Regions from separate parts of the Paenibacillus sp. FSL P2-0121 genome, predicted to be linked through region 2. Evidence: predicted binding sites of a transcription regulator. Region 2 holds the regulator's gene; the other holds the start of a gene.
The links. Region 2 encodes LexA, which represses DNA repair genes until DNA is damaged. Its sites were predicted from a motif close to CGAACATATGTTCG; they were not measured.

Region 1 (5,485 bases), 290 kb from region 2:
AGAAATGAACGTCTCCAACGGCGTACTTCCGGTGGAGACGTGTTTCTACCCTTTGAACCAAACTCACTCGAAGGAAAAGCTCCACTTAGTGGGGCTGTTTTCTATGTCGGGTGAGCTACATAATGATTTATCCAAAATTAGACTTAATAGTACCATTCTCTTATAATAGTAGCAGACTAATTGTATAAAGGACGTGGAGTTTAATGAGTTCAGAATGTTCATTTGATATTGTATCCAAAATGGATATGCAGGAGTTAACGAATGCTATTCACCAAACAGAGAAAGAGATCGACAACCGCTTTGATTTTAAGAACAGCAAAAGCAGTCTGAAGCTGGAGAAAGACGCACTTATAATCGCCTCTGAAGACGAATATAAGCTCAACGCTGTTATTGATATTTTACAATCAAAGATGGTGAAAAGAGGCATTACCCTAAAAAATCTGGATTTCGGTAAAGTAGAACCGGCCTCCCTGGGATCTGTACGTCAACGTTTAGGGCTTAAGCAAGGCATTGATCAGGAGAATGCGAAAAAGATTAATATTCTGATCCGTGATTCAAAATTAAAGGTGAAGAGCCAGATCCAAGGGGATCAAATTCGTGTGACCGGTAAGAGCCGCGACGATTTGCAGCAGATTATTCAGATCTTGCGTAAAGCTGATTTGCCGCTGGATCTACAATTCATGAACATGAAATAGAATTTTGTGCCCCGCAGTGCTTATTAGCACTAACAACGCGGGGTGCTTTCTGTTTTTTTGACACCTATTTATTGCTATAATATACTTGCTTAAGTAGAAATGGATTAGCCTGATTTAGGCAATTTGTATGAACGATTTAGGGGAGGAAAACTTCAGTGAATTTGCCCAACCGCATCACGCTAGCTCGTATTTGCCTGATCCCGATTATGATGTTTTTTTTACTGGTGGATTTCAGTTTTTATCCAGAACCGATACATTGGGGCTCGTTTCAGCTATCTGTTAATCATTTGGTAGCAGCTGTAATCTTTTTGCTTGCGGCCAGCACGGATGGAATAGACGGCTACATTGCTAGGAAATATAATATGGTCACCAATCTCGGTAAACTCCTTGATCCACTTGCGGACAAACTGCTGGTATCTGCAGTTCTGATTTCACTTGTGGAGCTGGGCAGATGCGATTCATGGATTGCTATTGTAATCATCAGTCGTGAGTTTGCAGTCACCGGACTTCGCCAGATTGCATTGCTAGAGGGAAAAGTGGTTGCCGCCAGCAAATGGGGCAAGATAAAGACGGTTGTACAAATTGTTGCGATCTCACTGCTGTTGTTGAATAATTTCCCATTTCAATTTGTCAGTATTCCTGTAGACGATATTGCTATTTGGGCCGCAGCGCTGATCACTATTTATTCTGGAATTGATTATTTTGTGAAGAATAAGGATCTGCTACAGCTGCATAATGCGTAAGCATGTAAGCTGGATATACAAGGAAAGGTAATAGGTGAAGCACCTATTACCTTTTTTGAAATCCAAAAGCAGTGTACCTACATTATAACGAGGAGGCGAAAGCCAGGTATGAAAGCGGAGATTATTGCAGTAGGGACAGAGCTTTTGCTCGGTCAAATCGTGAATAGTAATGCCCAGTTTTTGTCTATCGAGCTAGCTGCCATCGGGATCGATGTATACTTTCAAACCGTTGTCGGTGATAACAGCAGCCGCCTACAGCAAGCCATCGAGATCGCTCAGAGTCGGGCTGACGTTATTATCTTTACGGGCGGAATTGGCCCCACTGAGGATGATCTGACTAAAGACGCACTGGCTGCATCGCTAGGTAGAACGCTCCATATTGATCGTTTGGCGATGGATCATGTACAACGTTTCTTTGATGATCGTAAGATCGTTATGACCGAAAATAACCGCAAACAGGCACTTATAATTGAAGGAACTACACCGTTGCCGAATGAAATCGGTCTTGCGGTTGGGATTGCTTTTGAGCATGAGAAGAAATATTATATTGTGCTTCCAGGTCCACCTCGTGAGATGAAACCGATGTTCGTTGATAAAGCAGTACCGTGGCTACAGCAGCACGCCTTGACGAACGAAACACCGCTTTATTCAAAAATGCTCAAATTTGCCGGCATCGGAGAATCACTGCTGGAGGACAAGCTCATCGAACTGATTCGCAGTCAGACTGATCCAACGATTGCTCCGTATGCCAAAGAGGGAGAGGTAACTGTTCGTATTTCGACAAAGGCCCCTTCTGAGCATGAAGCTACAAAAAAGCTGGAGATACTGGAACAACAAATCAAGGAGATTTTGCCGGAACATTTGTATGCGAACATTGATGTGCCGCTGGAGCAATTGATTGTGGATTGGATGGCGGATGCCGGCCTGACCTTAAGTGCGGCAGAGAGCTGCACCGGAGGTTTGCTGATGGAGAGCATAACAAATATTCCAGGCAGTGCATCGATGTTTGCCGGCGGAATCGTCTGCTATTCGAATGACCTAAAGAAAAAGCTACTGAATGTGCCAAGTGCTTATTTGGAGGGACCCAATGCTCCTGGAGCCGTAAGTCGAGAAGTTGCCGAGGTGTTGGCTGACCAAGTGAGAATGATTGCAGACAGCGATTTCGGCTTATCTGTTACGGGTGTGGCTGGACCGGGTTATTCTGAGCGCAAGCCTGTTGGACTTGTATTTATCGGCTTGGCTGAACGGGGACGTAAGACAGAGGTCTATGAGCTTAATCTTAAAGGTACACGGGAAAATATCCGGTTGCGTACTGTAAAGGCTCTGCTGTATCGTCTGTGGCGGAGACTTGAGGAACGCAAGGTGGAGACACCTCTTGAGGGTTCAGACTTGTAATGGGAGATTAGCCCAGTTATAATAAACACATACGGAAGAACCGTGGCACTGAGATTTCTTTGCTGCGGTTTTTTGTATATTTGCAGAGATTTTGATCACGATGACTACTCATGATCATAAGTCGTTGATGTCCGGTGAAGTGGGGAATTTAATTAACTTCTATCTCCGGAGGGAGGCTTACAATAAAAGGGATAAATAACGCCCAAGACAAAAAAAACGAATGTATGTTCGAAAAAAAGCTTGGCAAGACCTTAAAAACACGTTATTATATTACTATAAACAGTGAAGGAAGTGGTCTGATTGTCAGATCGTCGTGCAGCGCTTGATATGGCGCTTCGTCAAATAGAAAAACAATTTGGTAAAGGTTCGGTAATGAAACTGGGAGAATCCACGCATATGCAAGTGGAAGTTGTACCTAGCGGATCTTTGGCACTTGATATTGCGTTAGGTATAGGCGGACTTCCAAAGGGACGTATTATTGAAGTATATGGACCGGAATCTTCAGGTAAAACAACAGTTGCTCTTCATGCTATTGCAGAAGTGCAAAGACAAGGCGGACAAGCTGCATTTATCGATGCCGAGCATGCGCTTGATCCGAAATATGCACGTAACTTGGGCGTAAATATCGATGAGTTGCTGCTTTCTCAGCCAGACACGGGTGAACAAGCGCTGGAAATCGCCGAAGCACTCGTTCGTAGTGGAGCCGTTGATATTATTGTCGTTGACTCCGTTGCTGCTTTGGTACCTAAGGCTGAAATTGAAGGCGATATGGGTGATTCCCACGTCGGATTGCAGGCTCGCTTGATGTCTCAAGCACTTCGTAAGCTTTCTGGTGCCATTAGCAAATCCAATACGATCGCTATCTTTATCAACCAGCTTCGTGAGAAGATCGGTGTTATGTTCGGTAACCCTGAGACAACTCCGGGTGGTCGTGCATTGAAATTCTACTCTTCTGTACGTTTAGATGTACGTCGCGTAGAGAGCATCAAGATGGGGAACGATGTGGTTGGTAACCGTACTAAGATCAAGATTGTGAAGAATAAAGTAGCCCCTCCTTTTAAACAGGCTGATGTTGATATTATGTACGGTGAAGGGATTTCCAAAGAGGGAAGTCTTGTAGATATCGGTACTGAAATGGATATCGTGAATAAGAGTGGTGCATGGTATTCCTACGAAGGCGAGCGTCTCGGTCAAGGACGTGAGAATGCTAAACAGTTTTTGAAGGAACATCAGGATATTGCCCTTATTATTGAGAATAAGATCCGTGAAGCAAGTAATTTATCCACTATTGTTGCTGCGCCGAAGAATGAAGATATTATTGCAGAGCAAGAAGAAGAAGAGAAATTGCTTCTCGAAATCGAATAGTATATTAAGCAATAGGACGCCCTGTGATTGATTGTTGCAGGGTGTCTTTTCTTAACAAGTAACGAAAGTAAGACGATAACCGATCTATTGCTACGAGGTGACAAACAACTATGGTAATACAACTGGATTTTGAAGCAGAAGAACAAGATGAGCAGGTGTTATCTGATTTTCCTGAAGGAGAACTCTTAGAGATCACTAAAGTAGAACGTCAAAAGAAATCTGACCACCGTTATATCATACATTTCGGAGCATATAACATGACTGTGCACGAGGACGTCATGATTAAATATCGAATGATTACTGGTAATTCTTTTATGAAGGCTGATTTGGTGGAAATTGTTGTAGCTGATGAGCGTCAACGAGCTTATGTAGAAGGCCTCCGTTATCTAGAACGTAAACCACGCACCGCTATGGAAATGACTCGCCGTTTACGCCAGAAGGAAATAGGAGAGACTATTATTGCGGAAGTGGTGCAGCGGCTGCAGGAGGAAAGACTTCTTGATGACCCTTTATATGCTAAGCAATGGGCAGAGCAACGAATAGCGAACCAGCGGAAAGGGAAGATGTGGATTCGACAAGAGCTACGTGAGAAAGGGATAGACAAAACCCTTATATCGGAAGCTTTGGAGAATATTACTCCTGAACAAGAGCTGGAGAGCGCACTCGAAACTGGGCGCAAGAAATGGAATCTCATCCGTGGAGAAGCTTCAGATAAGCGAAGAAAGACTGGAGCCTTCCTTATGCGCCGTGGATTTTCGGGCGATATGGTTCGCCAAGTGATCAATACTTTACTTGCGGAAGACAATTATGAAGGTGAAGATGAGGATTTTTACTAGAATCACTGATTCTCTTGACATTAATGCGTATATCGACTCTCTTGACAATGTCTTTTTATAAATAATAAAATATAACATGAATCGGCATAAAATTAGAATCCTTTTTCCTTCCCAAAAAGGAGACTGTTTTAAACGGTTCACGTACAACTCATATGAAATGTAATCGCCGGATAAGGCGGGCAGTGTGCATGTGCAGCATGTGCAGTATGGCAATCGGTTGTTTACCGGTTTTTTGTATGGTGATGAACGGATAGTTAAACAACTGCACAATTCCCAGGGATATACCTTGGAGAGGAACCAACGAGGAGGTGAACAGATGCTGGAATCATGGATCTGGGTCATTATCGTTCTCGTTGTAGCTGCAATATTCTTTGGGTTCGGTTATTTTATTCGTAAATCCCTTGCAGAAGCTAAAATCCAAAGCGCAGAAAGAGAAGCCGTTGTCATCGTT
Region 2 (5,485 bases):
GTAAGCTTTCCTCAAGTGTATATTTAGCCAACTAATAGTCCCCCCAGTAAAACATTAGAGTAAGTTTAGCAGAATAAAGGAATTTCGAAAAGCCTTCCTTTCCACTCTGCTTTATCTGTTATTGCTCAGTAAGCGTTGCGAACCTTTGAATCATGGTTTCACAGACAGCTCTTTGCTAGGCATAGAGTGCTGTGTCCGGGCTGTCACATGTGAAGTGACATTATATTGTCCTTCCTTTTCAAGGGTCCCTTCTGCTTGATAGACTCCTTTACCAATTAGCTTTCCCTTAAGCTCTATTTTCTGTCCCTCATCATTTTTATTCACAATTTCGAACAGAACCTCTTTTGCATCATCTACTGCCTCGTTATCTTGGGTCACCACAGCTTCAAAGGTTACCTTTTGATTTACAACAACTTCTTCAGGACTCCATTGTAGTTCGACTTTGATAGGTTCCATAGACATGTTCATATTCATGTTATGTATTTCTGAATGCTTGGTTCCATTTGAAGAACATCCACCTAGTACTAGAAGTGTTGCACCTAATAATACAGCGACTAATTTCTTCGATCTCATCATTTGGAGCCCTCCCAATCATTATCGAATAATAAAAATCTACCAATTCATGTTATACATCTCCATCTATTATACACATTATTATTGGTTTTTCAGTATTTTGCGTCAATTCCGCATTAGTCTTGTGACTTAAATCATTTACTTAAAAATCTAATGAATTCCTTATGTTAGTATGTATGTACAGAAAAGCAGCGAGTTTCTTAGGATCTCAGAAACTCGCTGCTTTTATAAAGTCTTTATGTTGGAGCTAATAGCTCTGTATATCTTACAAGGATTGAACTAGTGGAAGAAGTTCCTCAAGGTGATTGATTTCATGATCCGGATGAATATCAAGACTAGGTGCTCTACCTTTTCTATTAATCCAGACCGTGGTCAACCCTGCTGCCAGCCCCCCACGGATATCCGTTGTCAGCTTATCGCCGACCATAACCGCTTGCTCAGGCGTTACATCAAGAAGCTCTAAAGCATGCAGGAAAATTTCCTTATCCGGTTTGCCTTTACCAAAGCTTCCGGAAATCACAATATGATCAAAGAAAGGAATTAACTCGGGCACACCATCTAGTTTCTCTTGTTGCAGTGCAGGACAGCCGTTCGTAAGTAGCAGAAGCTTCACTTGACCCCGTAACTGCTCCAGTACATGCATTGTTTCTTCATAGATGTATGGACGTTTTCTGCGCTCTGCTGCGAATTTAGTTGCCAAGGTCTCAGCTAGTGCTTCGTCTTCCACCCCTAACGCTGCAAGTCCGCGACGCCAAGACTCTTTACGATATACCGGTGCAAGCTGCTCCAATTGACGGAATTCTGGCTGTTCACCTGCCGTAAAGTTAGCCCAGAGTGCTTCATATGGATTAATTCCGATCATCTTTGTAAATGGGAACGTCTCATAAGATTCATATAAGCTACTTGCTTCCTTACGAACTGCAACTTCTAGTTCTTGTGGATCGATCGTATCCCCGGCGGCTTCACAAGCAGAACGAAATGCTTCTTCGACGCTCCGATCATCCCACAGCAATGTATCATCAAGGTCAAATAGTACAGCAGAAATTGGCATTACAGGTCTCCCTCTCCCTTTAACTGGTCTAGTTCTATTCGTGAACTACTTCAATGTTGTGAGCTTTAGCAAATGCTTCTAATCGTGTACTCATCGCATTAGTATCATAGCGATTCATAAGTTTTGTGAAAATCCATTTCGTACGTTTCCCTTTATGCTTAATGACTACAGCTCCACGCGAAAGGGTGATTTTCTCAATATCTGCAGCTGGAAGTCCGCGTTCGCGATTGAATTTAATAGTGGACAGTCTTGCTTTTTCCACCTTTAAGTACGGACGACGGAAGAACAATAGCGCTGCCAGCAAATAGTACAGTACTACTCCCAGCCAATTAGCCAGCATGCCATTACCTTTGGCCTGATCAATAGAACCAACTACCCAAAACATAGTGCCAAGTATCACTAACACTACCGGAAATGCAATGTTGCGACCTTTAAAGACTTCGGCATTCTGGGTAGGAGATTTAGAGGCATAAATCGTATCCTTGCCTTGTTTCTTTCTTTGCTTGTTGATTTGCTGTGTGTTGCGTTGAACCATTCTTTCCCAAGAACGGGCCATGTGCGTTCCCCCTAGTCATCCTGAAATATCTATGAAAAGGAACAGCGAGCTAATGTTTAAGCCCCTTGTTACCTTGTTCATGCTCATCGTTATCTACTACTTCAATAGTATTTAATTGTGCTCGGAAGTTATTACGGATATTCCCCAGGTAAATTTCACGAAGCTTGGCGCGTTCCGCCACTTCCTCTTGATTAAGGCCTACGCTCTTCTGTTTGCGTGCCAATTCGTTAATTCGCGCGACCAACTCATCAATATTCAATACTTTCCCTCCCCCTATAAATTAATTCTAACTCTGCCATGAGAAAAAGAGCTTGTCAAGGTCTACTCCCTGCAAGCTCTACTGGTCATTCTATTATGTTCTCAGAAAATTAATAAATAGGTAAAGTAAGTATGTCTCCAGCGTTAATTTGACTACTCTTAATCCCACTTGAACGTTTAATTCCTTCTATATAAACAACTGTCTTCATATCAGCTGGTTTATTCTTAAGGGCAATACTCCATAGTGTATCTCCACGTTCAACCACAATCCGCTTCTCTTCCTTCATTATAGTCGTCGATCCTGCAAATACATTTCCCACTACTGTTAGGCCAGATAATACTAGCACGAAAATCAATATTAACTTAATAAAGAAATCTTGACGGAACAACGAAATCATCCCTCCAAGCAAACGTTCCGTTATCTCTTTCACCTTAGCGGAATTACGGGCAACGTCATTATGTCCTATAGATTCAACCACTGGGGCCTTATCGTAGATGCTGCGGTATGTACTGTATTTTAGCATAATCATCATCCTCCAAACACTTGTTCTTACTTTCGATTTTATAATAACACGAACATGTGTTTTGTTCAATACTATTTCAGAACAATTGTTCTCTTTTTTTCGAGAGACTCAAGCGGTTCATTTTATTATCATTTGTCTACCATTTTTTAACTCTAGCAGATTAATATTTATAATAGTTAGAACTTATGTTTGTGCGAACGGTAGTTCTATGTTATAATTTTCCCAAACATTACTATATGGGGTTGATTCCAATGTCAAAGATTTCAAGTCGCCAGCTGGCGATCCTGGAATTTATACGAAGCGAAGTCCGCAGCAAGGGTTATCCACCTTCCGTCCGGGAAATTGGAGAAGCTGTTGGCCTTGCTTCCAGCTCCACAGTTCACGGTCATTTGGACCGGCTTGAGAAAAAGGGACTTATTCGTCGAGATCCAACGAAGCCACGTGCAATAGAATTACTAGGCCAAGAGGATTCAGAGAATGTTCACCAATTCGCGCAGACCATCTCACGGATTCCTGTCGTAGGTAAAGTTACCGCCGGGGTACCTATCACTGCTACAGAGAATATCGAAGACTACTTCCCACTTCCTACTCACTATGTAGGTGACAACAAAGTATTTATGCTGTCTGTCATGGGTGATAGTATGGTGGACGCAGGCATTATGAATGGTGACTATGTGATTGTTCGCCAACAACAAACAGCGGACAACGGAGATATCGTTGTAGCCATGACCGAAGAAGATGAAGCAACCGTTAAGACCTTTTACAAGGAACGTGATCATATACGGCTTCAGCCGGAGAATCCAGCTTATGAGCCGCTTCGCCTTAATCGCGTAACTATTCTCGGAAGAGTCATCGGATTGTTTCGAGATATCCACTAAGTATGCACTTCTAACATAAAAGGCTGTTCCGCATATGCGGAACAGCCTTTTTTCTACGTTTTTTTTGCTTTTCCAACCACTTACGAACATTTGTTCCCAATGGCTAAAATGGCCATTTTCTATGAATAACCCTTTAGGCGTTCTGCTCATATCCTAATTAGGAAGGAGTGTTGCGTATAATGCCCAACTACCGAATTATTGTAGATCTGACCCAACGAATGTTATATCTTCTGGACAATGATATTGTGATTAGAGGTTACCCTGTCGGCATCGGTAAGATGTTAACCCAATCCCCAGTGGGTGAATTCACTATTATTAACAAACAACCCGACCCAGGGGGTCCCTTCGGTGTGTTTTGGATGGGACTGTCTAAACCACACTACGGAATTCATGGAAACAATGACCCTTCCTCCATTGGGAAAGAGGTGTCCCACGGCTGCATCCGGATGTACAACGAGGATGTGTTAGCACTCGCTGCTATTGTCCCTATAGGCACACGAGTAACGATAAGAAATTAAATTCGAATGGAGGCTCGGCAACCCCCAAATCACATTAAAAAATGGGGGTCATTACATAAGTAAGTATTTTTTCATTAGCATACTAGGAGTTTGGTGATTATATGTCGAATATTGTTAACAGGATTGCAAATTGAAAAGGATGTGTTTAGTTTGAATAATTCAAAAATTAGAACCCTCGTCGATTTTAAAGTCGATGCACTGGGTAAGCTGTCCGGTTTACTTTTAAATGATGAACAAGCTAGTGGAAAAAAAGTGAATTTGCTCACCTCTTTTGGCAGCATTCAGGGAATCGTCTCTCCAACCGTCTCCAACAAAGAGGATGTATTTGATTTAAAATCTTTGATGGATGATGTAATTGTAGACGAATACATATCTTATTTGGGAGCAGAACACCCTGATAAAAATTTCAGCTATAACTTTGTTGTCCTCAATGACGTTACTGTAAGACCTTATGCTAGTTATGGGACTCCGATCGAATACAAACAGCTGATTGTTTATACCGATCATATCACTGCCTTCAATTTTCTATAGGTTTTCATAATCATCTTAAAAAGCACCCTTGTAGCAACCCCCAATTTTGCATCATTTGCAGAATCGGAAGGTTTCTCTGGGTGCTTTTTTTGGGTTAATCGTGAAGCCGATCCTATAATTCCACGAATTTCCCTTTTAAAAGATACTAGTGGAGATCATTCAGGCATATCTTTCAATAAGCAACAATTTGAGTCTAATGAGATAACTAGGAGGTGTGATTATATGCTGATTATCTTGATGTACTTATTTGCTATTTTAGGAGTTGTTTTAATTCTAAGTGCCGCCATTATAAAATTGAAAACGCTATCTGCTTCATCTGAAATTTCTAAGCTAGTTAATGCGACCTCATCTTTTAACATCAGCTTCACCAAAACATTCATTCCCCCCAATCAATCTCACTTGATCGCACTTAACGAGCCTAATAAAAAATTGGCAATCGGTACCAAAAATCCGAAGAGTAACAAAAAAGCAGTAGCAAAGCTATACTCTTTTGATAATGTAATGGGATCCGAGATTGTGGTTAACGCACTTACCCTTTCAAAAGTATCCAAAAGACATCAAAACAGCAAAACTACTGCAACAAGTGCAGATATTAA

Region 1: the regulator LexA is predicted to act here: its motif matches at 3,051-3,064, upstream of recA (recombinase RecA).

What each region holds. Positions count from the first base shown of each region.
Region 1 covers NZ_CP150245.1:4,240,060-4,245,544, reverse strand. The annotation lists gene MKY54_RS18730 (YajQ family cyclic di-GMP-binding protein) at 204-695, shown strand; gene pgsA (CDP-diacylglycerol--glycerol-3-phosphate 3-phosphatidyltransferase) at 851-1,438, shown strand; gene MKY54_RS18720 (competence/damage-inducible protein A) at 1,547-2,833, shown strand; gene recA (recombinase RecA) at 3,134-4,198, shown strand; gene MKY54_RS18710 (RecX family transcriptional regulator) at 4,309-5,034, shown strand; gene rny (ribonuclease Y) at 5,354-5,485, shown strand, end outside.
Region 2 covers NZ_CP150245.1:3,945,178-3,950,662, forward strand. The annotation lists gene metH (methionine synthase) at 1-31, opposite strand, end outside; gene MKY54_RS17475 (FixH family protein) at 151-576, opposite strand; gene MKY54_RS17480 (HAD family hydrolase) at 839-1,624, opposite strand; gene MKY54_RS17485 (hypothetical protein) at 1,659-2,180, opposite strand; gene MKY54_RS17490 (DUF896 domain-containing protein) at 2,230-2,439, opposite strand; gene MKY54_RS17495 (LysM peptidoglycan-binding domain-containing protein) at 2,549-2,962, opposite strand; gene lexA (transcriptional repressor LexA) at 3,214-3,840, shown strand; gene MKY54_RS17505 (L,D-transpeptidase) at 4,020-4,358, shown strand; gene MKY54_RS17510 (hypothetical protein) at 4,509-4,889, shown strand; gene MKY54_RS17515 (hypothetical protein) at 5,112-5,485, shown strand, end outside.